DNA from 4 places in the Streptomyces sp. SDT5-1 genome. Region 4 is predicted to be linked to each of the others. Evidence: riboswitches for the same ligand, from Rfam matches in the RefSeq annotation. Region 4 holds a riboswitch; each other region holds the start of a gene.
What was found. Region 4 has a riboswitch for cobalamin ahead of ACTWJ8_RS03615 (ABC transporter substrate-binding protein). Riboswitches for the same ligand answer to the same signal wherever they lie in the genome.
Positions count from the first base shown of each region.

Region 1: another riboswitch for cobalamin. It lies ahead of ACTWJ8_RS06130 (HoxN/HupN/NixA family nickel/cobalt transporter); the one in region 4 lies ahead of ACTWJ8_RS03615 (ABC transporter substrate-binding protein).
Region 2: another riboswitch for cobalamin. It lies ahead of ACTWJ8_RS25485 (ribonucleoside-diphosphate reductase subunit alpha); the one in region 4 lies ahead of ACTWJ8_RS03615 (ABC transporter substrate-binding protein).
Region 3: another riboswitch for cobalamin. It lies ahead of ACTWJ8_RS13935 (prenyltransferase/squalene oxidase repeat-containing protein); the one in region 4 lies ahead of ACTWJ8_RS03615 (ABC transporter substrate-binding protein).

Region 1 covers NZ_CM125963.1:1,287,511-1,294,439, reverse strand. The annotation lists gene ACTWJ8_RS06135 (GTP-binding protein) at 357-2,366, opposite strand; gene ACTWJ8_RS06130 (HoxN/HupN/NixA family nickel/cobalt transporter) at 2,535-3,650, opposite strand; cobalamin riboswitch at 3,682-3,897, opposite strand; gene ACTWJ8_RS06125 (inorganic diphosphatase) at 3,901-4,404, opposite strand; gene ACTWJ8_RS06120 (GNAT family N-acetyltransferase) at 4,470-4,961, opposite strand; gene rho (transcription termination factor Rho) at 4,986-6,164, opposite strand; gene ACTWJ8_RS06110 (class I SAM-dependent methyltransferase) at 6,546-6,929, shown strand, end outside.
Region 2 covers NZ_CM125963.1:5,492,446-5,499,374, forward strand. The annotation lists gene ACTWJ8_RS25465 (bifunctional albaflavenone monooxygenase/terpene synthase) at 1-567, shown strand, start outside; gene ACTWJ8_RS25470 (helix-turn-helix domain-containing protein) at 577-1,539, opposite strand; gene ACTWJ8_RS25475 (hypothetical protein) at 1,634-1,801, shown strand; gene ACTWJ8_RS25480 (ribonucleotide-diphosphate reductase subunit beta) at 1,798-2,823, opposite strand; gene ACTWJ8_RS25485 (ribonucleoside-diphosphate reductase subunit alpha) at 2,823-5,171, opposite strand; cobalamin riboswitch at 5,293-5,423, opposite strand; gene ACTWJ8_RS25490 (GNAT family N-acetyltransferase) at 5,485-5,976, opposite strand; gene mctP (monocarboxylate uptake permease MctP) at 6,084-6,929, opposite strand, start outside.
Region 3 covers NZ_CM125963.1:2,972,808-2,979,736, reverse strand. The annotation lists gene ACTWJ8_RS13945 (energy-coupling factor transporter transmembrane component T) at 1-398, opposite strand, end outside; gene ACTWJ8_RS13940 (SCO2322 family protein) at 403-1,068, opposite strand; gene ACTWJ8_RS13935 (prenyltransferase/squalene oxidase repeat-containing protein) at 1,065-2,285, opposite strand; adenosylcobalamin-variant (AdoCbl-variant) riboswitch at 2,390-2,466, opposite strand; gene ACTWJ8_RS13930 (flotillin family protein) at 2,524-3,690, opposite strand; gene ACTWJ8_RS13925 (hypothetical protein) at 3,705-3,950, opposite strand; gene ACTWJ8_RS13920 (MBL fold metallo-hydrolase) at 4,047-5,096, opposite strand; gene ACTWJ8_RS13915 (aldehyde dehydrogenase) at 5,298-6,764, shown strand; gene ACTWJ8_RS13910 (ferredoxin) at 6,767-6,929, shown strand, end outside.
Region 4 covers NZ_CM125963.1:767,918-774,846, forward strand. The annotation lists gene ACTWJ8_RS03600 (amidohydrolase family protein) at 1-150, opposite strand, end outside; gene ACTWJ8_RS03605 (PepSY-associated TM helix domain-containing protein) at 300-1,739, opposite strand; gene ACTWJ8_RS03610 (hypothetical protein) at 1,895-2,560, opposite strand; cobalamin riboswitch at 2,619-2,760, shown strand; gene ACTWJ8_RS03615 (ABC transporter substrate-binding protein) at 2,791-3,852, shown strand; gene ACTWJ8_RS03620 (FecCD family ABC transporter permease) at 3,849-4,961, shown strand; gene ACTWJ8_RS03625 (ABC transporter ATP-binding protein) at 4,958-5,746, shown strand; gene ACTWJ8_RS03630 (amidohydrolase) at 5,814-6,929, shown strand, end outside.

The DNA.
Region 1 (6,929 bases), 520 kb from region 4:
CACGTGCGGGTTGACGAGCCACTTTATCGCTCTGATTAGGGTGTTTTGCGCGCGAGTTGCCGCGGCGGCGTGCCGGACACGCGTGCGAAGGGGGAACGGCCGGGCCGCGGGCCCGGAACGGACGGGCCCGCCATTCGCGGCTCCCCCTTCTGCGAACGGCGGGCCCGGGCTCGGCCTCGACCGTGCGCCGCGGCGGGAGGGCGAGGGCACGGGAGGCTCGATACCGCAGCATCTCAGCGCGGGCCCCCGTGGGGGACGGGGCCAACGGGCCCTCACGGTGGGCCGAACGGCCCGGATTCAACCAGCCGCTCGGGCCCCTGGCGCCCCGCCGCCACCCACGGTCCCCGCGCGCCGCGTCACCCCTGCCGCACGCCCGCCCCGCGCACGACCCGCAGCAGGTACTCCTTGCGGTGCAGCGGATCGTGGTCGGTGCGGAAACGGCGCGGCGCGTCGTCGCGGACCGGGGCGTAGTGGTCGAAGGCGGCCTCCAGGACGCCCTCGCCCCGGGTGAGCCCCGGCAGCCGGCGCTCCAGGTCCCGCACCCGCGCCGCGGGGATCAGCCCGTCGACCGTGGCCCACGCCCCGCCGTCCGCCGTGCGCTGCCCGGTCGGCACGGCCCGCAGCCGGGTCAGGGCGGGCAGCACCGCCCCGTACAGATCGGCCGGGATGTCGAGGCGGAAGCGGTGCATCGGCTCGCACACCGTCGTGCCCGCGCGCTCGAGGGCGCTCATCAGGACCAGTGGTGTCAGGCCGCGGAAGTCCGCCCCGGTGCTCGACATCGACTTGTCGAAGACGGCGTGCGCGTGGCTCTGCCGCGGCGCGTACCCGGAGCGGAACAGCGTCACCGTGCAGTCCGTGACCCGCCAGCCGAGCAGCCCCTGGCCCAGGGTCTCGTGCACGGTCTCCTCGACGGCCTTGATGAACGCCATGGGCAGCGAGCCGAGTTCGATGCCGAGCCGGAACGCGACGCCGGAGCCGACCGGCGCCGGGTCGACGCGCAGTCCGATGGTCGCGAGGAACGGGTTGCCCTCGTCCTTCATGGCCTCGGCCGCCTCGCCCGATCCCGTCGGCCGCTCGACGCACAGCGGCGTCGTCGCGCGGAACGTGACGTCGAGCCCGAACTCCTCGGCGAGCGTGGCCTGGACGACCTCCTTCTGCACCTCGCCGTAGAGCGACAGGAAGATCTCCTGGCGGACGTCGTCCTGGCGCAGGCCGATCAGCGGGTCCTGCTCGGCGAGCTGGGTGAGCGCGGCGAGCAGGGCGCCGCGCAGGCCGGGCCGCTCGGGCTCGACGACCGTCTCCAGGGTCGGCGGCGCGAAGTGGTGTTCCTCGACCGGTGCTCGAGGCTCTCCGAGGTCGTCGCCGACGCGCACGCCGCCGAGCCCCCACAGTCGCGCCACCCTCCCGGGCCCGGCCTCCGCCGCCGGGACGTCCGCCCCGTCCGCGAAGACCCGTACTCCCGTCAGCCGCTCCTCGCCGCCGCCGGGCAGCGCGAGGCGCTCGCGCACCCGCAGCGTCCCGGTGAAGACACGGGCGTACGCGATCTTCTCGCCGGCCGGTCCGCGCTCCACCTTGAACACCCGGGCGGAGAGCGGCAGTCGGTGCCGCTCCTCCGCGGCCGGAAGCAGCCGCGTGACGCCGTCCACGAGGGCGTCGACCCCCGCGCCCGTCATCGCCGAGCCGAAGTACACCGGATGGGCCTGCGCCCGCGCCGTCTGCTCGGCGAGCGCGTCCCACAGCCTGCCGTACGTCACCGACTCCTCGTCCTTGACGTACGCCTCCAGGAGGCCGTCGTCGCGGGCCGAGAGCACGTCGACCAGGCGGGCGCGGTGGTCCGCGTCCCCGGCGGCGTACGGGACGCAGCGCGCGGAGCGGTCGCCGAGGCCGCCGGTCACCGTGTTCATCGGGACCACGGCGGGTGTGAGCTTGCGGCGCAGGTCGTCGAGGAGCGTGGCCTCCCGGGCGCCGCGCCGGTCGACCTTGTTGACGAACACCACGGTGGGGATGCGCAGTCGGCGCAGCGTCCGCATCAGGACGCGGGTCTGCGCCTGGACGCCCTCCACGGCGGAGACGACGAGCACCGCCCCGTCGAGCACGCCGAGCACGCGCTCGACCTCGGCGATGAAGTCCGGGTGACCCGGTGTGTCCACCAGGTTGACGGTGGTGCCGCCGACCGGGAACGACACCACGGCCGCCTTGATGGTGATGCCGCGCCGGCGCTCCAGGTCCAGGGAGTCCGTGCGGGTGCTCCCGTCGTCGACCCGGCCGAGCTCGTCGATCACCCCGGCCGAGTGCAGGAGCCGCTCGGTCAGGCTGGTCTTACCGGCGTCTACGTGCGCGAGAATTCCAAGATTCAGCAATGCCACGGGCAGTCGAGTCCTCGAAGGAAGGGAATGCCACGGCGGCGGAATCCGCGGTGGCCCTCGGAAGGAACGTGACTGCAGCGCGCATGGATCGGTCCTCACGGTCGGGATGCGCGACTCGTGCCGCACGGGAATCAGTGCAGCAGCGCGCCGCGCATCCCGGCAACCGAATTACCCGGCGTCGGCCACCCGCGCCGACCATCGCTGCTCGACCCGCGCCAGCCGCCAGTAGGCGATCGCCGCCGCCCACACGACGACGAACAGGCCAACGATGACGTACCCGACGTTGTCGAGGTCGAGACCGGCGATCCAGCCGGTCACCGCGTCGCTGAGGTCCAGCTTGTCGTGGAGCACGCCCACGAGTTCGATCGTCCCGATGAAGAACGCGACCGCGATCGACAGACCGGTGATGGTGAGGTTGTAGAACACCTTGCGCACCGGGTTCGAGAACGCCCACTGGTAGGCGAAGTTCATGAACGTGCCGTCGAGCGTGTCGAACAGGCTCATGCCCGCGGCGAACAGCAGCGGAAGGCACAGGATCGCGTACCAGGGCAGGCCCGCCGCGGCGCCGCTGCCCGCCATCACCATCAGCGTCACCTCGGTCGCGGTGTCGAAGCCGAGCCCGAAGAGGAAGCCGAGCGGGAACATCTGCCCGGGGCGGGTGATGGACTTGGTGAAGCGGCCGAGGATCCGGTTCATGAACCCGCGCGAGTCCAGGTGCTGCTCGAGCTTCCGCTCGTCGTACGAGCCCGCGCGCATCGCCTTGAAGACCTTGAGGATGCCCATCAGGGCGACGAGGTTGAGCGCGGCGATGAGGTACAGGAAGGTGCCGGAGACGGTCGTACCGACGACGCCGAGCACTTGGTGGGTGGGGGAGTCGTCGCTCGTCAGGGTGGTCGCGAGCGCCGTGCCGCCCGCGACGAGGGCCGCGAGCACGACCACCACGCTGGAGTGGCCGAGCGCGAACCAGAAGCCGACAGAGACGGGCCGCTTGCCGTCCGCCATCAGCTTGCGGGTGGTGTTGTCGATGGCCGCGATGTGGTCGGCGTCGAACGCGTGCCGCATGCCGAGCGTGTACGCCGTGATGCCGAGGCCGATGCCGAAGGCCTTGTTGCCCACTTCGTAGTGCTCGGGGACGACGAGCAGGAAGAGCACGCCGAACGCGACGACGTGCAGCGCGGCGATCACCGCGATCAGGCCCGCCGTGCGCAGCGTGTCCTCGCGGCGCCAACGGAAGGCAGGGGAGGGGGAATTCAGGAGATTCGGGGAGTTCCCGGGCAGGGTCATGCGTCGATCACGCTCCAGCACCTCGTGGATCACTTCGTGAGATGCCGTGGCCGGTCTCCTGGCTTACGGGTGTGCCCGTCGCTCCGGCCTTCCCAGCGGCCGACGGCCGCCAGTGGCGCACAGGATGGAACGACGCGCCCCGGACGTCGCTGTCCGGAACCCGATCACAGTGGCGAGGGCCGCTCCGGAATGGGCCCCTGAAGGGCTGTCACCGGTCTTCCCGAGCACCACGGCCCGACCACCCTACTACCTACCGCGCGGCCCGCTCCCGGGCCCGGCGGATCTCCTCGTAGGCCTTCTCGCGGCCCTCCCAGTGCGAGCCGTCGACCGATTTGCCCGGCTCCAGGTCCTTGTAGACCTCGAAGAAATGGGTGATCTCCAGGCGGTCGAACTCCGGGATGTCCTCGATGTCCCGGGTCGCGTCGTGCCGCGGGTCGTGCGCGGGCACGCACAGGATCTTCTCGTCCGGGCCCTTCTCGTCGCTCATCACGAACATCCCGATGGCGCGGCACTCGATGGCGCAGCCGGGGAACGTCGCGTCGCCGGTCAGGACGAGCGCGTCCAGCGGGTCGCCGTCGCCGCCGAGCGTGCCGTCGACGTAGCCGTAGTCCGCGGGGTACTGCGTCGACGTGAACAGCATCCGGTCGAGCCGGATCCGGCCGAGGTCGTGGTCCATCTCGTACTTGTTCCGGGACCCCTGGGGGATCTCCACGATGACGTCGAACGCCTCGGCGCGTGCCTGACTGCTGCCCAATGTGGCCTCCTTGCCGCATCCCGACGACCACGAGTGTGCGCCGTGCCGGGCAAGGGCGGAACCCCTCAGGCCGCCGGGGGAACGGCGAATTCGAGTTCGGGCCGGTCCCAGGCGACGGCCGGCGGGCGGGCGGCCACCGTGCCGGTCCGGCGCGCGCCCATGCTCCGGTAGAAGCCCTCGGCGGGCGGATGCGCGACGACCCGCACATGGTCGAGGCCCGCGCCGACGGCCTGTGCCAGCATGTGCGCGATGAGCAGCCGGCCGATGCCGCGGCCCTGCGCCTCGTCCGCGACGAACATCAGGTCGAGCTCCCGCGGCGCGAGCAGCAGCGCGTAGAAACCGAGCACCCGCCCGTCGGCCTCGTCCACGGCCACATGCACCGGGTGCGCCTCTATGTAGTCCGGGCCCACCCGGTACCCGGCGACCATGGAGGCGTACGGGTCCCGGTAGGCGCTGGAGCCACGCACGAGGCGGGTGAGGCGCCGGGCGTCCTGTGCGGTGGCCCGCCGGACCGTGACGGCCGGTGCTCCTCCGCGGCGTGTAACGCGCGCGTTCATGGGTCGAGTATTACGCATCCGGGGTCAGGGCCTGGCCCCGGGCACCGTGGAGTGCGCCTGGCGCAGGAACGCGGCGTTGTCCGGGCTCTGCCGCAGCTTCTCGATCAGCGCCTCGTACGACGCGTACGGGTCCCGGGTCTGCAGGGCCCGCCGCAGGCCCCGGACGACGGACAGCTCGGCTGCCGGCTGCAGCAGCTCCTCGCGGCGGGTGCCGGACGGGGTGAGGTCGACGGCGGGGTGGACGCGGCGCTGGGCGAGGGTGCGGTCGAGGCGCAGCTCCATGTTGCCGGTGCTCTTGAGCTCCTCGAAGTAGTAGTCGTCGGCGCGGGAGCCGGTGTCGACGAGGGCGGTGGCGAGGATCGTCAGGGATCCGGCCTCCTCGGCGTCGCGGGCCGCGCCGAAGAACCGCTTCGGCCCGTGCAGGGCCGCCGCGTCGACGCCGCCCGACAGGGTGCGGCCACTGGTCGACGCGGCGTTGTTGTACGCGCGGCACAGGCGGGTCAGGGAGTCGAGGAGGATCACCACGTCGCGGCCCCGCTCGGTGAGCCGCTTGGCGCGCTCGACGGCGAGTTCGGCGAGCGCGATGTGCGCCTTGGCTGGGCGGTCGAACGTCGAGGCGTAGACCTCGCCGCGCACCGAGCGGCGCATGTCGGTGACCTCCTCGGGGCGCTCGTCGACGAGCACCACCATGAGGTGGGCCTCGGGGTGGTTCGCGGCGAACGCGGCGGCGAGCTGCTGGAGCAGCACCGTCTTGCCGGTCTTCGGCGGGGCGACGATCAGCCCGCGCTGCCCCTTGCCGACGGGGGTGAACAGGTCGACGACGCGTCCCGCGAGCCCGGCCGCCGGGTGCTCGAGGCGGAACCGCTCGCTCGGGTGCAGTGGGGTGAGGTCGGCGAAGCGGGGGCGGCCGCCCGCCGCCTGCGCGGGGGAACCTTCGACGGCCTCGACGTGGGTGAGGCCGCGCTGTGCGCCGCACGTCCCCTCGACGAAGTCGCCCTTGCGCAGGCCGATTCGGCGCACGAGGTGGGCCGGCACCTGCACGTCGTGCGGCGTGGGGATCAGGTCGGGCGCCCGCAGGAAGCCGTGCCCGTTGCCGCCGATGTCGAGGAAGCCTGCGGCGCGGACGGGTTCGGTCCTCCGGGGTTCATCGGCCTCACGGGGTTCACGGGTGGTGGTGGTCGGGTTCAGGGTCGTGGTGGTCATGGTGATCACGGGTCCTTTCGCGGCCTGGGCCGCGGGTCCGAGTGGCATGGGGGCAGGGAAGGGGTGGGATCCGGCGAAGAGGCGAGGGCGACGGAGCGCGCCCCGCGGCCGGGGAGAACCTGGGCTCGCGGCAACGGGTGAAGAGCCCGCCAGAAGCCGCTGACCAGGGATGACATACGCCGTACGGTGAAGGGGGAACCATCGGCCGAAGGGCGCTGAGAAAAGGAGATCGGTACCGGCGCCTCGGAACGGGCGAGCACATGTACCGCCTTGACCGTACCACCCGGACTCCGTCGCGCGGCAAGACCCGGTTCTCGTGAAGCCCCGGCCCCGCGCGGCAGGGCCCGCCCGCGGCGCCCCGCCGCCCTATGCTGAGCGGCCATGTTCACCGATCAGGGGCCCACCCTCCGCGAGCTGGCCGTCCAGGCGCTGTCCTCGGTCGAGCGCGGCTACGACCTGCTGGCGCCGAAGTTCGACCACACGCCGTTCCGCACCCCCGACGCCGTGCTCGACGCGGTCGGCCGCGCGCTCGCCGGGCTCGGCCCGTACGGCACGGGGCTCGACCTGTGCTGTGGCACCGGCGCGGGCCTGCGTGTGCTGCGCGACGCGGGCGTCGGGCGGGCCGTCGGCGTGGACTTCAGCGGCGGCATGCTGGAGGTGGCGCGGCGCGCCGAGCCGGGCGCGGGCCATGTCCGCGGCGACGCCCTCGCGCTGCCCTTCGGCGAGGCCTTCGACCTCGTCGTGAGCTTCGGCGCGTTCGGGCAC
Region 2 (6,929 bases), 4.7 Mb from region 4:
GGCGCCGAGAATGTGGCGAAGACGCTGACTTGGGTCTTCCAGCTCCTGGCCGAACACCCGGACCACGAAAAGAGGTTGAGCGACGAACTGGAATCCGCCACGCGTGGTCGTCCGGTCGCTTTCGGTGACCTGAAGGAACTCGCATATATGCGGAACCTCGTCACCGAATCCATGCGAATACGGCCCGCCGTATGGATATTGACGCGGCTCGCCGCCGTCGACACCACGCTCGGTGGGTATCGCATTCCGGCCGGGGCGGACATCGTCTACAGCCCGCTCGCGATGCAGCGCGATCCGCGTGCGTTCCGTGACCACCTGACGTTCGACCCCGACCGCTGGCTGCCTGAGCGGGCCGCGGACGTGACGCCCGCGGCGCACGCGCCGTTCAGCGTGGGCAACCGCAAGTGTCCGGGGGATCACTTCAGCATGGCCGAACTGTCGCTGGTCCTGGGCGCGGTGGTGCAGAAGTGGCGGCTGTTCCCGACCCCGGGGACGAACGGCGCCGCCAGGATCGGGATCACGCTGCAGCCCAAGGACGCGCGGCTGATGGTGCAGGCGCGCGGCTGAACTCCCGGGCTAGCTCGCGAGCTTCACCCGGAAGGTCCTTCTGAAGGCGTTGGGCGTCGTGCCCAGCGCCTTCATGAACTGATGGCGCATCGCGGCGGCGTTCCCGAACCCGGCGCGCACCGCGATCGCGTCCACGGTCTCGTCGGTCCGCTCCAGCAACTCCTGCGCGAACAGCACCCGTTGACGCAGCAGCCAGCGGTACGGGGTCGTGCCGGTCTCCTGCTGGAAGCGGCGGGCGAAGGTGCGCGGCGACATGTGCGCACGCGCCGCGAGCTCCTCCACGGTGACGGGCTCGTCCAGGTGCCGCTCCATCCAGCCCAGGACGTCGCCGACCGTGTCGCAGCGCGTCGGGGGCAGCGGCCGCTCCACGTACTGGGCCTGCCCGCCGTCCCGGTGGGGTGGTACGACCATGCGGCGTGCGATGGCGTTCGCGACCTCGGCGCCGTGCTCGGTCCGCACGATGTGCAGGCAGGCGTCGATGCCCGCGGCCGTGCCCGCGGAGGTGATGACCTGCCCCTCGTCGACGTACAGCACGTCGGGGTCGACGCGGGTGCGCGGGAACTGGATCGCCAGCTCGCGCTCGTACCGCCAGTGCACCGCGCACCGCCGCCCGTCGAGCAGCCCCGCGGCGCCGAGCACGAACACGCCCGAGCACACGCTGAGGACGCGCGCGCCCCGGTCGACGGCCCGCCGCAGGGCGTCGAGCAGCTCGGGCGGATAGCCCTCCCGCGGCCGGTCGGCGGCGGGTACGGCGATGAGGTCCGCCTCCTCCAGGCGTTCGAGCCCGTACGGGGTGGAGACGGTCATGCCCGGCACATGGGTGCCGAGCGTCGGACCCGCGGCGGAGGCCACCGCGAAGTCGTACACGGGAAGCCCGGCCTCGCTGCGGTCGAGGCCGAACACCTCGCACACGACGCCGAGTTCGAAGGGGTGCACGCCGTCGAGCAGCACCGCGGCCACGTTGTTCAGCATGCCTGCCAGTGTGCCGCACAACTGGCAGTAATTCGAGGGTTGATGACAGTCCTGCCACTGCCGCCCGCCCCCGAACCGGCGGACAGTGGAGGACATGACCACAGCGATGAACTACCTCGCCGTCCTCTTCGTCTTCCTCCTCCTGGCCTCCCCGTCCCTGTACGGGATGGCCCACGACCGCCGCATCGACCGCCAGCTCCGCGCGGCGGGCCGGGACGCCGAACGCCCGTCCCGTCGCGCGGAGTTCACCGAAGCCGCCTAGAAGTCCTCGTCGAAGCCGACCGAGCCCTCGACCGCCACCTGGTAGGCGGACGGGCGGCGTTCGAAGAAGTTGGTGAGCTCCTGGACGCCCTGGAGCTCCATGAAGGAGAACGGGTTCTCCGAGCCGTAGAGCGGGGCGAAGCCGAGGCGCTGGAGGCGCTGGTCCGCGACGCACTCCAGGTACTGGCGCATCGAGTCGGTGTTCATGCCGGGCAGGCCCTCGCCGCACAGGTCGCGGGCGAACTGGAGCTCGGCCTCGACCGCCTCGCTCAGCATGTCCGTGACCTGCGTGCGCAGCGCGTCGTCGAAGAGCTCCGGCTCCTCCTTGCGGACCGTGTCCACCACGTCGAAGGCGAACGACATGTGCATCGTCTCGTCGCGGAACACCCAGTTGGTGCCGGTGGCCAGGCCGTGCAGGAGGCCGCGGCTGCGGAACCAGTAGACGTAGGCGAACGCGCCGTAGAAGAACAGGCCCTCGATGCACGCCGCGAAGCAGATCAGGTTGAGGAGGAAGCGGCGGCGGTCCGCCTGGCTCTCCAGGCGGTCGATCTCCTCGACCGAGTCCATCCACTTGAAGCAGAACTCGGCCTTCTCGCGGATGGACGGGATGTTCTCGACGGCGGCGAAGGCCGCCGCGCGGTCCTCGTGGTCGGGGAGATAGGTGTCCAGGAGCGTCAGATAGAACTGGACGTGCACGGCCTCCTCGAACAGCTGGCGCGAGAGGTACAGGCGCGCCTCGGGGGAGTTGATGTGCTTGTAGAGGGTGAGGACCAGGTTGTTCGCCACGATCGAGTCGCCCGTCGCGAAGAACGCGACCAGGCGGCCGATCATGTGCTGCTCGCCCGGCGACAGCTTCGCGAGGTCGGCGACGTCCGAGTGGAGGTCGACCTCCTCGACCGTCCACGTGTTCTTGATCGCGTCGCGGTAGCGCTCGTAGAAGTCCGGGTAGCGCATGGGGCGCAGGGTCAGTTCGAAGCCCGGGTCGAGCAGGTTCTTCTCAGTGGTCTCGGGAGAGGTGGTCATTACTGGCAGGCCTCGCAGGACTCGGGGTTTTCCAGGGAGCAGGCGACGGCGTCGGGCTCCGCCGGCTGGACGCGGGCGGCGGCCCGCGCGATGCGCGTCGCGGGGCGCGAGCGCAGGTAGTACGTCGTCTTCAGGCCCGACTTCCAGGCGTACGCGTACATCGAGGAGAGCTTGCCGATGGTCGGCGTCTCCATGAAGAGGTTCAGGGACTGGGCCTGGTCGAGGAACGGGGTGCGCGCCGCCGCCATGTCGATGAGGCCGCGCTGCGGGATCTCCCACGCCGTGCGGTACAGCGCCCGGACCTCGTCGGGGATCCAGGTGAAGCCCTGCACCGAGCCGTTGGACTCGCGCAGCGCCTCGCGGGTCTGCGCGTCCCACACGCCGAGCGCCTTGAGCTCGTCGATCAGGTACCCGTTGATCTGGAGGAACTCGCCGGACAGCGTCTCCCGCTTGAACAGGTTGGAGACCTGCGGCTCGATGCACTCGTAGACGCCGGCGATCGAGGCGATCGTGGCGGTCGGCGCGATGGCGAGGAGCAGCGAGTTGCGCATGCCGACGTCGGCGATACGTTCCCGCAGCGCCGCCCAGCGCTCCGGCCACGTCAGCTGTACGTCGTAGTGGTCGGGGTGCAGCACACCGCGCGCCGTACGGGTCTTCTCCCAGGCGGGCAGCGGGCCATTGCGCTCGGCGAGGTCGGCCGACGCCTCGTACGCGGCGAGCATGATGCGCTCCTGGATCCGCGTGGACAGGGCCTTCGCCTCGGCCGAGTCGAACGGCAGCCGCAGCTTGAAGAAGACGTCCTGGAGGCCCATGGCGCCCAGGCCCACCGGCCGCCAGCGCGCGTTGGAGCGGCCCGCCTGGTCGGTCGGGTAGAAGTTGATGTCGACGACGCGGTCGAGGAACGTGACGGCCGTGCGGACCGTCTCGTCGAGCCGCTCCCAGTCGATGCCGCCGTCGGCGACGAAGGCGCCGAGGTTCACGGACCCGAGGTTGCAGACGGCCGTCTCGCCGTCGTCCGTCACCTCCAGGATCTCCGTGCAGAGGTTCGACGAGTGGACCGTGTGACCGGGCTCGGCCGTCTGGTTGGCGGTGCGGTTGGCGGCGTCCTTGAAGGTCAGCCAGCCGTTGCCGGTCTGCGCGAGGGTGCGCATCATCCGGCCGTACAGATCGCGGGCGGGCACCGTCCGCTGCGCCTTCCCCTCGGCCTCGGCCCTGCGGTACGCGGCGTCGAACTCCGCGCCCCACAGGTCGACGAGCTCGGGCACGTCGGCGGGGGAGAACAGCGACCACGGCTCGTCCGCGTTCACGCGGCGCATGAACTCGTCCGGGATCCAGTGGGCCAGGTTGAGGTTGTGGGTGCGGCGCGCGTCCTCGCCGGTGTTGTCGCGCAGCTCCAGGAACTCCTCGATGTCGGAGTGCCAGGTCTCCAGGTAGACCGCCGCCGCGCCCTTGCGGCGGCCGCCCTGGTTCACCGCCGCCACCGACGCGTCGAGCGTCTTCAGGAACGGCACGATGCCGTTGGAGTGCCCGTTCGTGCCGCGGATCAGCGAACCGCGGCTGCGGACGCGGGAGTACGAGAGGCCGATGCCGCCCGCGTGCTTCGAGAGCCGGGCGACCTGGTGGTACCGGTCGTAGATCGAGTCGAGCTCGTCCAGCGGCGAGTCGAGCAGGTAGCAGCTCGACATCTGGGGGTGCCGGGTGCCGGAGTTGAAGAGGGTGGGGGAGGAGGGCAGATAGTCCAGGCGGCTCATCAGGCCGTACAGCGACCCCACCTCCTCCAGGGCGCGCACGGAGTCGTCCTCGGCGAGCCCCGCGGCCACGCGCAGCATGAAGTGCTGCGGGGTCTCGATGACGTGCCGGGTGATCGGGTGGCGCAGCAGATAGCGGCTGTGCAGGGTGCGCAGGCCGAAGTAGCCGAAGCGGTCGTCGCCCGCGGTGTCGATCAGCGCGTCGAGGCGCGCCGCGTGCACCCGGACGAACTCGGCGGTGCGGTCCGCGATCAGGCCCTCGCGGTGGCCGACCGCGACCGACTCGGTGAAGGACGTGACGCCCTGCGAGGCGGCCTCGGCGGCGATGGAACGGGTGAGCAGGCGGGCGGCGAGCCGGGAGTAGTCCGGGTCCTCGGAGATCAGACCGGCCGCGGCCTCCGTGGCGAGATCGCGCAGCTCCGCGGTGACTGCCCCGGCGGAGCCCCGCGCCGAACGGCCGCGCAGCGCGGCGGCGGCGACTCTGCCGGGGTCGGCGTCGGGGAGGTCGGCGGTCAGCTCGGTCAGGGTGCGCAGCAGGGCTGCACCCGGGCCGTCCTCGGGGGTGGCTGAGACCGGTTCGGCGGGCGGCGCGATGGTCACGTGGAGGCTCTCCCTCGCTCGGCTCGGGGCCTGCGGGGAGGAGGTGGCAGCGCGGGCGCACGGGCCCTCGTCCACCGGCCCTTTCCGCGAGGCCCGGACGTCGTCGACGCCCGGGCCGGGCGGCTCGGGCGTACCGTCGGCAGGTCATCGGACTCGCGCGGGCGTTTTTGTACGCCTACGCACACCGTTGCGGGACAGTTCCGGATTCGCACCGGATTCCCCTGCGGCGACAGCGAGAGCGAGCATACATGTTGTGTCGGGCTTTCGCGTCAGCCCCATATGTTGTGTCGGCGCGGCCCGGAGGCCGGACCGGCTAGAGCCTCAACTCGTACGCCCGCAGCGTCACTTCCGGGATCGGGTCCCAGTCGCGGTCCGGGATCCGGGTGAAGCCGAGGCGTTCGTAGAGCCGGTGCGAGGCCGTCGCCACGGGCTGCGTGCACAGCACCACGGCCTTCTTCCCGGCCGCCCGCGCCCGCTCGACCACGGCCCGCACGAGCGCCTCGCCGACGCCCTTGCCGCGCGCCTCGACCGCCACCGCGAGCATCCGGAACTCGGCCTCGCCGGGCCGTGACACCTCCGCGTACGGGTGGTCGTGCGTGGGGACGTACGTGACGCCGCCGAGGATGCGGCCCTCAGGGCCCTCGGCGACGAGCACCTCGGCCTGCTGCGCGCGCTTCTCGACGTCGCGCAGCTGGGCGGCGTACCAGTCGTTCTCGCCGTCCGCGAGGAGCCCGCTGCCGAGGTAGGCGCGGGCGATCAACTCACCGAGGTCGGCGTACTCTTCGGGGCGCACAGTTCTGATCACGTCGTCATGGTTACGTGACGTGCGGCGGTGCCCGCAATGCTTTCCCGGAAACGCGTCGGGCCCCTCCGCGACGGAGGGGCCCGACACCTGTACCGGTAACCGCGTGACTAGTGTCCTGAGCCCGCGCCGACGGTCGGCAGGTCGACCTGGACGCCCTTGTCGCCCGCGTCCGCCGTGTAGTCCGCGGGGGACGTCTCGTCGACGCCGTCCGGGGCCTTCACGGCCTTCAGGACGAAGGTCAGGACGACCGTGACGAGGACGTTGAGGACGAACGCCGTCATGCCGATGTAGCCGATCTGGCCGATCCCGGGGATCTCCGCCGAGGAGCCGCCGAAGTGGGCCTGCGTCGGCGAGGCCACCCCGTACGCGGCGAGAGTGCCGTAGACCATGCCGACCGCCCAGCCGGCGAGCAGCGCCCAGCGGTGGAACCAGCGCGTGAACAGGCCGCCGACCAGGGCCGGGAAGGTCTGCAGGATCCAGATGCCGCCGAGGAGCTGGAAGTTGATCGCGACCGTCTTGTCCATCGTGAGGACGAAGGCGAGCGCGCCCACCTTCACCAGCAGCGAGACCAGCTTGGAGACCTTGGTCTCCTGCTCGGGCGTCGCGTCCGGCTTGAGGAAGTCCTTGTAGATGTTGCGCGTGAACAGGTTCGCCGCGGCGATGGACATGATGGCCGCGGGGACGAGCGCGCCGATGCCGATGGCCGCGAACGCCACGCCGGTGAACCAGTCGGGGAACATGTCCTCGAACAGCTGCGGGATCGCCAACTGGCCGTTCTGCACCTTGATCCCGGCGGCGATCGCCATGAACCCGAGCAGCGCCAGCAGGCCCAGCATCAGCGAGTACAGCGGCAGGATCGTGGTGTTGCGGCGGATCACCTCGCGGCTCTTCGAGGAGAGCGTCGCGGTGATCGAGTGCGGGTACATGAACAGCGCCAGGGCGGAGCCGAGCGC
Region 3 (6,929 bases), 2.2 Mb from region 4:
AGCTTCAGGCCGTCGTACAGGGCGAAGACCAGGCCTTCGAGGGTGACGGGGCCGCCGATGCGGACGCCCTGCGCCCAGTCAGGCAGCGGGACCTCGGGAAGCGTGACCAGGAGGTGGGTGCCGGGGATCGCCGAGCCGAGGAGCGTCGCGAAGACCAGACGGATGCCGAGGACCGCGAGCGCCAGCTTCACGAACGCCCCGTACGAGCGCGCCCACGGCGCCTCGGTGCGGCGCGCCGCCACCACGTAACCCGCGACGCCGATCAGGAGCGCGAGCAGCAGCGGGTTCGTGGTGCGGGACGCGGCCGTGCCGAGGCCGAGCGCCCAGATCCACCAGGCGCCCGGATGCAGGGCGTTGGAGCGGTGCGCCCGCGGGGCGCGCAGCGTACGAGCGGACATCGGGTCAGCCGCGGCGGCGTCGGGCCTGCACGCCCGCCCCGACACCGAGCACGACGACCACGGCGATGCCCGCGATGAGGCCGACGGACGGGCCGGAGTCCCCGGAGTCGCCAGCGTTCTTCTCGGCCGGCTGTCCGGACGCCTTGTCGGTCTTCTCGCCCGACACCTGCTCGCCGCAGCCCGCCTTCGGGTAGCCGGAGATCGCGCACAGCATCGCGCTGCTGTCGTAGCGCAGCGGCTTCGCGACGGCGGCCAGCGCGTCGGCGCTCGTCGCGTCCTCGGCCACCTGCGCGCACGCGGTGCGCGGCTTCGGCGGGGTCTCGCCCGACGGGGCGTCGGCCGCCGTGCCCGCGTCGATGACCAGGGCGATCCGCTTCTCGCCGTCCTTGGCGGGGGTGTCGGCGCAGATCGTGTCGAAGTCCGCGGCGCCGCGCGGCTGCTTCGCGTCCTCGGAGTCCTCGCTCACCGCGAACCGGAAGCCCTGCACGTCCCCGTCCGACGGCTTGGTCTGCGAGGGGCCCGCCGTCGCGTACGTCCATGCCTGCTTGCCGTCCCGCTCCCAGAACGACCAGTACCGGTACCCGGCCGCCTGCGCGGGGGCGGCCGCCACGACGCCGAGCACCAGCGCGAGCAGGCCGAGCAGGAGCCCGGTCCACCTCCGCGCGGTCACGGCTGCTGCTTCTTGCGGCCGCTGAGCAGGAAGCCGGCGCCGACCGCGGCGATGAACATCACGCTGATGATCCACCAGTTGGCTCCGCTGCCGCCGTCGTCCTTCTTCTCGTCGGGGTCGGAGGCGGAGGACTTCGTGGAGGCGGGCTCGGGGCCCGTCTTGTTCAGGGCGCTCACCAGGTCGGTGCCGCCGAAGTCGCGCGGGTCGTTGCCGGTGGCCCGCGCGGCGAAGATCAGCTCGGCGTAGGCGGCGGGTCCGGTCTGCGCGGCCCAGTCCTGCGCGTTCTTCTCCAGCCAGGTGTACGGGTCCTTCGTGTACTTGGTGCCCTCCGCGGCGGCGACGGCGGTGATCGCGTCGGCCGTGTTGCCGTAGTCGGGCTGGTCCTTGGCGCCGGCGAGCTGGGACTTCAGGTACAGGCGCGGCTGGAGCTGGTTCTGGAGGTACACGGCGCCGTTGTGGGCGAGCGCCTTCGCGTCCTTGCCGTCCTCGCAGGTGTACGAGTCCGGGGCGGAGCCCTTGTCGGGCGCGAAGCCGGTGCCGAGGGCGCCGAGCACGCCGGCCGCGGTGGCGTCGGCGTTCGCGGCGAGCCCGCCCTTCTTGTCGGGCTGGTAGGCGAGAGCACCGCCGTCCTCGCCCTTGGAGCACGGCAGGGCGAGGGAGGCGAGGGCGTCGGTCGCGGTCCTCCCCTTGGAGGACTTCACCTCGGACGGCTTCTCGCCCGCCGCGACGAGCGCGCCGACGACGACGGACGTGGAGTTCGCGTCGCTGTCCATGCCGAGGCCGTAGCCCCAGCCTCCGTCGGCGTTCTGGCTCTTCTTCAGCCGGTCGACGCCCTTGGCGACCTCGCCGTCGCGGCCGCCGACCGCGGCGAGGGCCTGGACGGCGGCCGCGGTGGCGTTGCTGTCGATCTTCGTCTTGGTGTCGCAGGGCTTTCCGGGCTCGGCGCGGTAGGCGGCGAAGCCGCCGTTCTCGCACTGCTGGCCCGCCAGCCAGTCGACGGCCTTCGCGGCGGGCTTCACGCCCACCTCGTGCTGCGCGACGAGCGCGAGGGACTGCCGCCACACGCCGTCGTACGTGGGGTCGCCCTTGCCGTAGAGGCCGGACGGGACGGTCACCTTCGGGGAGGGGGAGGCACTGTCCGCGGCCGCGGCGTGCGCGCCCAAGGCGCCGATCGCGATGGTCGCGGCGACGAGCGCGGTGCTGCGGCGCATGTTCATGGTGGGGCGGGCTGCCTCTCCCTGCGGGGAGCGGGGCGGCGCGGCACACGGGGGCACCGGGCGGCTCCGGCTCCGTATTCCTCGACGGTCGTGAGCCGAGCGCGTACGTGCGAGGTGTTCCGGCTCTCACGGTTGCGGGGTCAGCGCCGGATTTGCACCGGCTTCCCCTCGTACGTACGTACTACGACGCCCTAACTGTACCCGGCACCGTGGCCGCGTCCCCTGGGGCTCCGCCGCCTCAGCGGACGTCGACCGGGCCGTCGTCCGCGCCGCCGCGCGGAGCACCCACGTAGCGCTCCACCGCCGAGCCGACGCCGTCCGGGGACTCCCCGGAGAGGTTCTTGCGGACCGAGTCGAGGATCGTGAGGCCCTGGCCGACGAGGCCCGCCGCGATCTCGCCCAGGCCGTCCGCCCCGTTCAGGACGTTGACGTTCGCGCCGGCGAGCCCCGCCGACGCCTCCTTCACGATCTGCGGCAGCTGGTCGATGAGCATCCGGTCGAGCGCCACCCGGTCGTACGACGCCGCGGCCTCCGCCTGGATCTTCGTACGCTCGGCCTCCGCGAGCGCCAGCACCCGGATCCGCTCCGCGTCCGCCTGCGCCGGCTTGACCACCTCGGAGATCAGCTCCTTCTCCCGCAGCTCGGCCTGTTTCAGCGCGAGCTCCGTCTGCGCCTCGAGCACCTCCTGCTGCGCGTGGGCGAGGGCCAGCGGACCCGCCTGCTCGGCCTGCGCCTTGGCGCGGTCCACGTCCGCGTTGTACTCGGCCTGCACGATCGCGGTCTGCCGCGCGTACTCGGCCTGCCGCCGCGACGACTCCTGCTCGGCCTCGGCCGCCGCCTGCGTCGCCTGCGCCTGCGCGATCTTCGCCTGCCGCTGGATGGCCGCCTTGTGCGGGCGCGACATCGCCTCGATGTAGCCGGTGTCGCCGTCGTCGATGGACTGGATCTGGAGCGAGTCGACGTGCAGGCCGATCTTCGCCATCTCCGACTTCGACGTGTCCAGGACCTCCGTCGCCAGCTTCTGGCGTTCCGTGACGATCTCCTCGACCGTCATCGAGCCGATGATCGAACGCAGGTGGCCCGCGAAGATCCGGCCGGTCAGGACCGACATCTGGTCCTGGTCGGAGAGGAAACGCTGACCGGCGTTGACGATCGACTCGTGGTCGTTGCCGACCTTGAACGCGATGACCGCGCGCACGGTCAGGGCGATGCCCTGCCGGGTCACGCACTTCTCGACGACCTCGGCCTCCATCATCGCGAGCGACAGGAAGCGGGTCTTGCGGAACACGGGAAGCACGAACTTCCCGTGTCCGGTGACGACGCGGAACGGAGCTCCCCCAAGTCCCCGCCTGCCGCCCGAGATCAGCATCGCCTCGTCGGGCGCGGGAACGCGATATCCGAACATGCCTGTACGTCTCCTTAGCGGGAGCCGCCCTCGCCACCGGAGAGGAGAGGGTCGTGCCAGGCCATGACCGAGACCTGCCGGCTGCCGCGGGATTCGATCACGAGCACGGTGGCGTGCCGGGGCAGGGGCTCGTCCGAGTACGCGAGAAAGGTCTCGGTCCCGCCCCTGACCTGCACCAGTACCTCGCCCGGACCTTCGGCCCCACGTGTGCCGACGACCAGCTTCCCCGTCCGGCCGACCACAGCCTCGTCCGGCGTCATCGGCGGGTGCCCCCTTGTTGTTCCAGCCTCTTGGGGGCCGAAGATACGCCCCCGTGGGCGCCTCTTCCATGAAAGGCGCGGCAAAGATCGGGGGTGCTAACCGACCGCCGCGTACCGCACGGGGTCGCTGCCCGGGACCTGCTCCACGCGGCCCGTCTTCTCGAGGCGGCGGAGGTGGGCCTCCGCCTCGGAGACCGCGATGTTGCGGGAGCCGTAGGGGATCTGGGCCCAGGGGCGGTTCCACTCCATGCGCTCGGCGAGCTGCCAGGGGGTGAGGGGAGTGGAGAGGAGGCCGAGGAGTCCGGTGAGGCGCTCCTCGTGGTGGTCGAGCAACTCCCGTACGCGGGCCGGGGTGTCGGCGAACGGATGCTGGTGGGCGGGCAGCACCTCCGCCGGGTTCAGGCGCCCGATCCGTTCGAGGGAGTCGAGGTAGTCGCCGAGCGGGTCGGTGACGGTGGCGTCGTCGGGGTCCTCGTAGAGACCGATGTGCGGGGTGATGCCCGGCAGGACGTGGTCGCCGGAGAAGAGCCTGCCGTGGCCCGCGCGGCCCTCCGGGTGCTCCTCCTCCAGGTGCAGGCAGACGTGTCCCGGCGTGTGGCCCGGCGTCCAGATCGCGCGGAGCCTGCGGCCCGGCAGGTCGAGGAGGTCGCCGGGGGTGATGGTGCGGTCCGGCAACGCGGGTGCGAAGCCCGGCAGTTGACGGGGCTTCCCGGAGTCGCGGGCCGCGATCAGCGGGGCGATGTGGTCCTCGGGCGCACCGGCCGCGACCAGCTTCGCCACCATGTACGCGTACCAGCGCGCCGGCTTGTTCTCGCGGGTGCGCCGCACCACCGCGGCGTCCGCCTCGTGCATGGCGATCCACGCCCCGGACGCCTCCCGCACCTTCGCCGACAGGCCGTGGTGGTCCGGGTGGTGGTGCGTGATGAGGACGCCGGTGAGCTCGGAGACGCTCGTGCCGCAGGCCGTCAGGCCCGCGGACAGCGCGTCCCAGGAGGCCGGATCGTCCCAGCCGGTGTCGACGAGCACGGGGCCCGCGTCCGTGTCGACGAGGTAGACGAGCGTGTAGCCGAGCGGGTTGTCGGGGATCGGTACGCGGATGCTGTGCACGCCCCCGCTGTGGTCGGTCACCTGCGTCGCCTCTGCCATCGGACACCCTCCGCCGCTCCAGCCGAACTGCCGCCACTGTACGGGAACTTGTAGAACTCGTTTCAATGGTCGCCCGGGCGAACCGTATCCCGGGGGTCGCGGAGCGGCCTCCCCGCTCCCACCGCGCCCTTCCGGATCGTTACTAGAACTGGTATCAGTTCTGAAACACCGTCAGAATTGTCGTGCGTGAGGATGCCGGCCATGACCGAGCTCTTGGAATACGGACAGCTGTTCATAGGCGGGGAGTTGACCGACCCGCTCGGCAAGGAGGTCATCGACGTCGTCTCGCCGCACACCGGCGAGGTCTTCGGCCGGGTGCCGCACGCCGCGCCCGCCGACGTCGACCGCGCCGTGGCCGTCGCCCGCCGCGCCTTCGAGGACGGGCCCTGGCCCCGCATGAGCCTCGACGAGCGCATCGAGGTGATCACGAGGATCAAGGACGCGTTCGCGGCCCGGCACGAGGAGATCGCCCGCGTCATCAGCAGCGAGAACGGCACCCCGTACACCTCCGGGATCATGGTGCAGGCGCTCGCCGCGATGATGGTCTGGGACTCCGCGATCAACGTCGCCAGGAACTTCACGTACGAGGAGACGCGCGACGGCGCCCTCGGCAAGCTGCTCGTCCGCCGTGAACCCGTCGGCGTCGTCGCGGCCGTCGTGCCGTGGAACGTCCCGCAGTTCACCGCCGCGGCAAAGCTCGCGCCCGCGCTGCTCGCCGGGAACCCGGTGATCCTCAAGACCTCGCCCGAGACGCCGCTCGACGCGTATCTGCTCGCCGAGATCGCGACCGAGGCGGGACTCCCGGAGGGCGTGCTCTCCATCCTTCCCGCAGACCGCGAGGTCAGCGAGTACCTCGTCGGGCACCCCGGCATCGACAAGGTCTCCTTCACCGGTTCCGTGCCGGCGGGCAAGCGCGTCATGGAGGTCGCGGCGCGCAACCTCACCCGCGTCACCCTCGAACTCGGCGGCAAGTCAGCCGCCGTGATCCTGGAGGACGCCGACGCCACGGCCGCCGTCTCCGGCATCGTCCCGTTCGCGTGGATGATCAACGGGCAGGCCTGTGTGGCGCAGACCCGGATCCTCGTGCCGCGCTCGCGCTACGACGAGTTCGCCGACGCGTTCGCGGGGGCGGCCTCCGCGCTCAAGGTCGGCGACCCGCTCGACCCGACGACCGAGGTCGGCCCGCTCGTCGCGCGGCGCCAGCAGCAGCGCTCCCTCGACTACATCCGCATCGGCCAGGACGAGGGCGCCAAGATCCTCACGGGCGGCGGCGTCCCGAAGGGCTTCGAGCGGGGCTGGTACGTCGAGCCGACGCTCTTCGGCGACGTCGACAACTCCATGCGGATCGCCCGCGAGGAGATCTTCGGCCCGGTCATCTGCCTGCTCCCGTACGGGGACGAGGCCGAGGCCGTGAAGATCGCGAACGACTCCGACTACGGGCTGTCCGGCAGCGTGTGGACGTCCGACACCGCGCACGGCGTCGACATCGCGCGGCAGGTGCGCACGGGGACGTACAGCGTGAACACGTTCAGCCTCGACATGCTCGGGCCGTTCGGCGGCTACAAGAACTCCGGTCTCGGGCGGGAGTTCGGGCCCGAGGGGTACGGGGAGTACTTCGAGCACAAGATGATCCACCTGCCCGCGGGGTACGAGCCGGAGGCGAGCTGAGCATGGGTGACCGGTGGCATGTGGAGGTCGACCGGAGCGTGTGCATCGGCTCCGCGATGTGCGTGAACACGGCGCCGGACGGATTCCGCCTCGACAGCGCGCGGCAGTCGCACCCGGTGGAACCGGACGGCGACGCGAACGAGCGGGTGCTCGCGGCGGCGGAGG
Region 4 (6,929 bases):
GTCGAGGCGGGGCTCGTCCAGCTGTGCGTGCCGTTCGACCTCCTCGCGCGGGCCGACGGCCGCGATGACACCCTCGCGTACGAGGACGGCCGCGTCGGGCACAGGGCGCAGGTCGGGGCCTGCCAGGGCCTGCGCGGCGGTGATCAACATGTGGCGCGACCTTCTCTCGCGTACGGGCGACGGCAGTTGCCGCTTCTGCCATGCAGCACATCAGAAGGCGGACCCAATTGGCGCCTGGACGCGCCACCTCGGCCGCACGAACTCCTTCAGGCGGGGTCGTGCGGCCGAAGGCTGCCTCCTCAGGCCGCCGGTGCGTACGTCCGCTTGCCGCGCCGGTACGCGATCTCACCCAGCGCGATGTCGCACAGCAGGAACGCAGCGAGCGGGATGCCGAGCAGCGGCAGGAAGCACCCGAGCAGGGTGACCGCCACCATCAACGACACCAGGAAGTACGGCGGTACGTGCTGCCAGGCGCCGCGCTGGATCGGCCGGCCGAACGCGGCGCCGCGCCCGCGCTGCCACCACATGCGGTAGCCCCACACGATGAGCGCGACCACCGCGAGGGCGAGAACGGCGAGGGCGATCTGGTTGGCGAGTCCGAACAGGCTGCCGGTGTGCAGGTCGATGCCCCAGCGGGACAGCTTCGCGAGCACCGGGTAGTCGGCGAACCGCACCACGTCCGTGACCCGCCCGCTCGCCTGGTCGACGGCGACGGCGTCCTGCTTCTCCGGCCAGCTCCGCTGGATCTGCTGCACGACGTGCGCGGAGGAGGGGTCGGCGGGTGGGACGATCTCCACGGGGTTCGAGAGGCCCTCGGAGCGGGCCGCCTTCAGTACGGTGTTCAGGCCTGCGCCTCCGTCGGCGCCCGCGGCGCCGGTCCCGCCGCCGCCCATGCCGTGGCCCGCGTGCTCCCCGCCGGAGTCGGCGGGGGCCGAGGAGACCGTGGACGTCGAGACGGTCGGCGTCGTCTGGCCGAGCGCCTCGCGCAGGTCGGTGACGTTGGCCCCGGCGTACGTCGACCAGGTCAGGCCCGTCGCGGACAGGAAGAAGAGTCCGAGCGCCGCCCAGACACCCACCGAACCGTGCAGGGACAGGGTGCGCCTGCGGCCGCTCGTGCCGCGGATGGCTCGGCGTGAACGGCGGCGGCCGAACCAGAGGACGAGGCCGCCGCCCGCGATGACCCACATCCAGCTGGCCGCGAACTCGCTGTAGAGGCGGCCCACTTGGCCCAGGTGGAGGTCGCGGTGCAGCTCGTCGATCCAGGTGCGCAGGGGCAGCGCGCCGGTGGAGCCGTACTGTTCGAGGGCGCCGCGCACCTCCCCGTCGTACGGGTTCACGAACACCGCGAGGGTGTGGTCGGCGTCGACATCCGGCACGCCGGACAGCAGGACGCGGGTCGTCGCCCCGGGCTCGGGCGAGGGGCGCACGGCGCTGAGCTCTCCCTCCGGGTGGGCCTTGCGCGCGGCAGCCACCTGGTCCGCGATCGGCAGCTCGGCCTTGCCGACGGGAACCGTCAACTCATGGGCGTACACGAGCTTCTCGGCCTGGAACGAGCCCGCGTAGAGCAGGCCCGTGAGCGCTGCGACGAGCAGGAACGGGGCGACGAACACCCCCGCGTAGAAGTGCATTCGCAGGACCAGCGGGCGCAGGGACGCCCAGGCCGAGCGGGTTCCCGGCGGGGTGCGGGGACTCTCCTCCTCCGGGCGGGATTCGGGGGTGGTTTCCGAGGTGATGGACAACGTGGTCCTCCAGTTTCGGGCAGCGCGATGTCCGGGCGCGGGCCGTGTGGCCCTCGGCGCGTCCGGATCCGGCGCGTTGCAGGGGGAAACGGTCGCGCGGGCGCACGACCGATGCCCGAGGGTGCGGGGCGCAGCCTCGGGTGAACCGGCTGTCGTCAGGCGACAGCGTGCCCTGCGGGTGGGCCCCTGGAGGTGATCGTGTCCGCGAGGAGGAGGACACGCGGTGTGCGGTCGTCGCGCGTGCGGCGGACGTGAATGCGAGGGCGGTGGACGGGAGTTGGGAGGCGGAGCGGGAGGTTGAGAGGTGCGAGGAGGTGGCGGGCGGCGCAGCGCGCGATGCGGAACGCGGCCTGTTCGCCGTACGCGAGCCAGAGCCCGCTCAGGACGGCCGCCAGCAGGTGGGCCAGGAGCATGCCGGTGCCTGACATGCCGCCGACCGACATGTCAGTGGCCGATGTGTCGGCCATGCCGTGCATCCCATGCATGGCATGGCTCGAGTGTTCCATCGCGGGCGTCGTCGGCATCCCGGCCGTACCCAGTGACTCCGCTGAGTTCACCGAGTGCCCGACGCCCTGCGTCCACGAGAAGAAGACATGCAGCACCGCCTGCGACGCCACCGCGAGCCCCACCACCGGCAGCAGCCCCCGCTCACGGCCGCCCACCCCGTACGCCGCTCCCCCGGCGACGACGAATCCTCCGCCCAAGGCCCACCACGGCACGGTGTCGCCGGACATGAGGGCGTGCCCCAGGGATGTGAGCAGCACGCAGACGGCCGCGAACACCGCGGCCCGTCCTGCCCTGGCACCCCAACCTGTCGTCATGGCCGGTCCATCTTTGCATCCGCCACCCCCTTTTGCTCCGCCTTTGCCTTTCGCCCGGCACTGCGTACTATCACCGGGTCATCGCCGCGACGGGAGACAGGAAGCCGGTGCGAATCCGGCACGGTCCCGCCACTGTGACCGGGCAGCGCGCGTCAACGCCGCCCGGGAGTCAGGTCACTGGCCCGTCGCGGGCCCATTCCGAGGAGCGCGGACTCCGTAGGAGGCTTCACGTGTACGACGGCCCGTACCGTCCTCATGCCCTTGCTCAATCCCGTGTGCGTCGGCGGCGGTTCGCCACGCGGCGCCTCACGGCCGCGGTCGTCGCGTTGTCGGCGTCGCTGCTGCTCACCGTCGGATGCGGCCCGTCCGGATCGGACACCGCGGGCGCCGAAGGCTCCCGGTCGTCGGCCGCGAAGGGCTTCCCCGTCACCATCGACAACTGCGGCGTCAGGACGACGTACGAACGGCCGCCGTCCCGCGTCGTGACCATCCATCAGCACCCGGCCGAACTCCTGCTCTCTCTCGGCCTGAAGGACCGCATGGTCGGCACGGCATTTCCCGACTCCGCCGTCCTGCCGGGCCTGCGCGAGGACTTCCGGTCCGTTCCTCAACTGGCCGCGAAGGCGCCCTCGTTCGAGAAGGTCCTCGAAGCCGAACCCGACTTCGTCTACGGCGGCTACAGCAGCGCCTTCGACGAGAAGGAGGGCCGCTCCCGCAAGGCCTTCGCCGACGCCGGGATCGACACGTACCTCAACCGCGAGTACTGCGGCGAGAAGAACGTGACCATGGAGGACACCTACGCCGAGATCCGCACCATCGGCAGGATCTTCGGTGTCTCGAAGCGTGCCGACGCCCTCGTCTCCGACCTGCGTCGACGGGTGGCGAAGGCGAGCGCCGCCGTACGGGACGCGGCGGACGTCCCCGTGTTCGTGTACGACAGCGGCGACAAGTCCGCGTTCACGGCGGGCGGCAAGGGCCTTGGCACGCAGCTGATCCGGCTGGCGGGCGGGCGCAATGTCTTCGCCGACCTGGACGACGTGTTCGGGGACGTCTCCTGGGAGCAGGTCGTCGACCGCAGGCCCGAGGTGATCGCCATCTACGACTACGCGGGCGACAAGAGCGTGGCGCAGAAGAAGCGGTACCTGCTCGCACAGCCCGCCCTCGCCGACGTACCGGCCATCAAGCACAAGCGGTTCGTGGTGCTGCCGTTGACCGCGACGCTCGTCGGGGTCCGCTCGGCCTACGCGGTGGAGGGCCTTGCGCGCGGGCTGCACCCGGGGAGCTTCGCGTGACCGCGCCGCCCGCGGTGGCCGGGAAGCCGTCAACCGGCGTACGGGAACGGCGGCGCGTCGGCCAGGGGGCGCGGCTCACCGCCACCTTTGTCGTACTGACCGCCCTGTTGCTGGTGTCCCTCACGGCCGGAGTCGCCATCGGTTCCGTGCACGTGCCTGTCGGCCAGGTGTGGGGCATCGTCACGCACGCGCTGGGCGCCGACTGGTGGGGCGACGCGGACTGGTCGCGGGCGCGGGAGACGATCGTGCTCGACGTGCGGGCGCCGCGCGTGCTGCTCGGGGCCGTCACCGGCGCCGGGCTCGCGGTCGTCGGCACGGCCCTGCAAGCCCTGGTGCGCAATCCGCTCGCCGAGCCGTATCTCCTTGGTGTCTCGTCCGGTGCCTCGCTGGGCGCGGTCGCGGTCCTCGTGTTCGGGGTGGGTGTGTTCGGGGCGATGTCGCTGTCGGCTGCGGCGTTCGTGGGTGCGCTGGGTGCGCTCGTCCTCGTGTACGCCACCGCCCGTACCGGCGGTCGCATCACGTCGGGGCGGCTCGTCCTCTCCGGGGTCGCCGTCGCCTCGATCCTCAGCGCGGTGCTGAATCTGCTGCTGCTCACCACGGACCGCGGCAACGAGGCGCGTACGGTCCTCGCCTGGACGCTCGGCGGGCTGGGCGGTGTGTCGTGGAACTCGCTGTGGCTGCCGGGTCTCGCGCTGCTCGTGGGGATCGGTGTCCTCATGGTGCAGGCGCCGAACCTGAACCTGCTGCTCGCGGGCGAGGAGGCGGCCACGACGATGGGCCTGGACGTGGCCCGGTTCCGCGGGCGCATGTTCGTCCTGGTGTCGCTCGTCACCGGGGTGCTGGTCGCGGCGGCGGGGCCGATCGGCTTCGTCGGTCTGATGCTGCCGCACATGGTGCGGTTGCTCGTCGGCGCCGACCATCGGCGGGTCCTGCCGACGGCCGCGCTCGGTGGCGCGGTGTTCCTGGTGTGGGCGGACATCGCCGCGCGGACGGTCGCCGCGCCGATGGAGATCCCGGTCGGTGTGCTGACGGCGCTGTGCGGCGGGCCGTTCTTCCTGTGGCTGCTGCGACGGGACGCGCGGCGAGCGAACGCGGGAGGTGTCGGATGACGGCCGCCGACCTCCACGTAGAGAACCTCACGCTCACGGCGGGCGCGCGGCGGCTCGTCGACGACGTGTCGCTGACCGCGCGTCCGGGCGAGACCGTCGGACTCGTCGGGCCGAACGGCAGCGGCAAGTCCACGCTGCTGCGGGCCGTGTACCGGGTCCTGCGACCGGCCGAGGGGACGGTGCGGGTGGACGGATCCGACGCCTGGGCTCTGCCGGTGCGCCGGCTCGCCCGTACGGTGGCCGCCGTCGTCCAGGACGCGGGCGCCGACCTCGAGCTGACGGTGCGTGAGGTCGTCGCGATGGGGCGCGCCCCGCACAAGCGGCTCCTCGCGGGCGACACGGCCGCGGACTCCGCCCTGATCGAGGCATCACTGGACGCCGTCGATGCCGCACGGCTCGCCGATCGGCCCTTCGCCCAGCTCTCCGGCGGCGAGCGCCAGCGCGTCCTCATCGCCCGCGCCCTCACCCAGGAGCCCTCCCTGCTCGTCCTCGACGAACCCACCAACCACCTCGACATCCGCCACCAGCTGGAGATCCTCTCGGCCCTGCGCCGCCTTCCCGCCACGGTCCTCATCGCCCTGCACGACCTGAACCTGGCGGCCCACTACTGCGACCGCCTGTACGTGCTGCGGGACGGCGAGGTCGTCGCGGCGGGCCCACCGGGCGACGTTCTCACCCCGCGACTCCTCTCGGAGGTGTACGGGGTGGCCGCCGAGGTCGCCGTCCATCCGCGCACGCGTCGGCCGCAGGTGACGTATCTGCCCGGCGACGCACCACGGCCCTGAACGTCGGCTCCCCCGCCGCCCGCGTGGGCGACACTGAACCGAGCCGATGGAACGGAGAGTTTGGATCATGGCGGATGCCGTAGTCGCAGGGCTCGAGGGAATCCGGGACGACCTGGCCGATCTGTACCGGGACCTGCACGAGCACCCGGAGCTGTCGTTGCAGGAGACCCGGTCGGCCGAGGTGCTCGCGCGGAGGCTGCGCGACGCGGGAGTCGACGAGGTCGTCGAGGGGATCGGCACCACGGGTGTGGTCGGGGTGGTGCGCAACGGAGAGGGCCCCGTGGTCATGCTGCGTGCCGACTTCGACGCGCTGCCGGTGGAGGAGAAGACGGGGCTCCCCTACGCCAGCGTCGCCCGCGGGGTGGACCGCGAGGGCAGGGACGTGCCGGTGATGCACGCGTGCGGGCACGACATGCACGCGACGTGTCTGATCGGGGCCGCGACGCTGCTGGCCGGGGCGCGTGAGCGGTGGCGTGGCACGCTGCTGCTGGCGTTCCAGCCCGCGGAGGAACTCGGGTGCGGGGCCCGCGGCATGGTCGACGACGGCCTCTTCGAGCGGTTCCCCGTGCCGGAGGTGGTGCTGGGGCAGCACGTGGGGCCGCTGCCCGCCGGGTTCATCGGCCACGGCAGCGGTCCGGTGATGGCCGCGTCGGACTCCCTCGACGTCGTCCTGCACGGTCGGGGCGGGCACGGCTCGCGTCCCGAGGCGGCGATCGACCCGGTGCTGATGGCCGCCCACGTGGTGACCCGGCTTCAGGGGGTCGTCGCGCGCGAGGTGCCTCCGTCGGAGACGGCGGTGGTCACGGTGGGCCGGATGCAGGCCGGCACCAAGGACAACATCATTCCCGACAGCGCCGAACTGGGCATCAACATCCGCTCCACGACACCCGCCACCCGCGACCTGCTCCGCTCGGCGACCGAACGCGTCGTCCGCGCCGAGGCCGCGGCGGGCGGCGCCACACGCGATCCCGAACTCACCTGGACCGGCAGCGTTCCCGCACTGGTCAGCGACCCCGACGCCACCGCCACCACCCTGGCCGCGCTCGTCGGACACTTCGGCGAGCAGCGTGTCATCCCGATGCCGCCGGTCAGCGCCAGCGAGGACGTCGGGGTGTTCGGCGAGGCACTCGGCGTGCCGACCGTCTTCTGGTTCTGGGGCGGCCTGGAGACCGACACCGTCCTC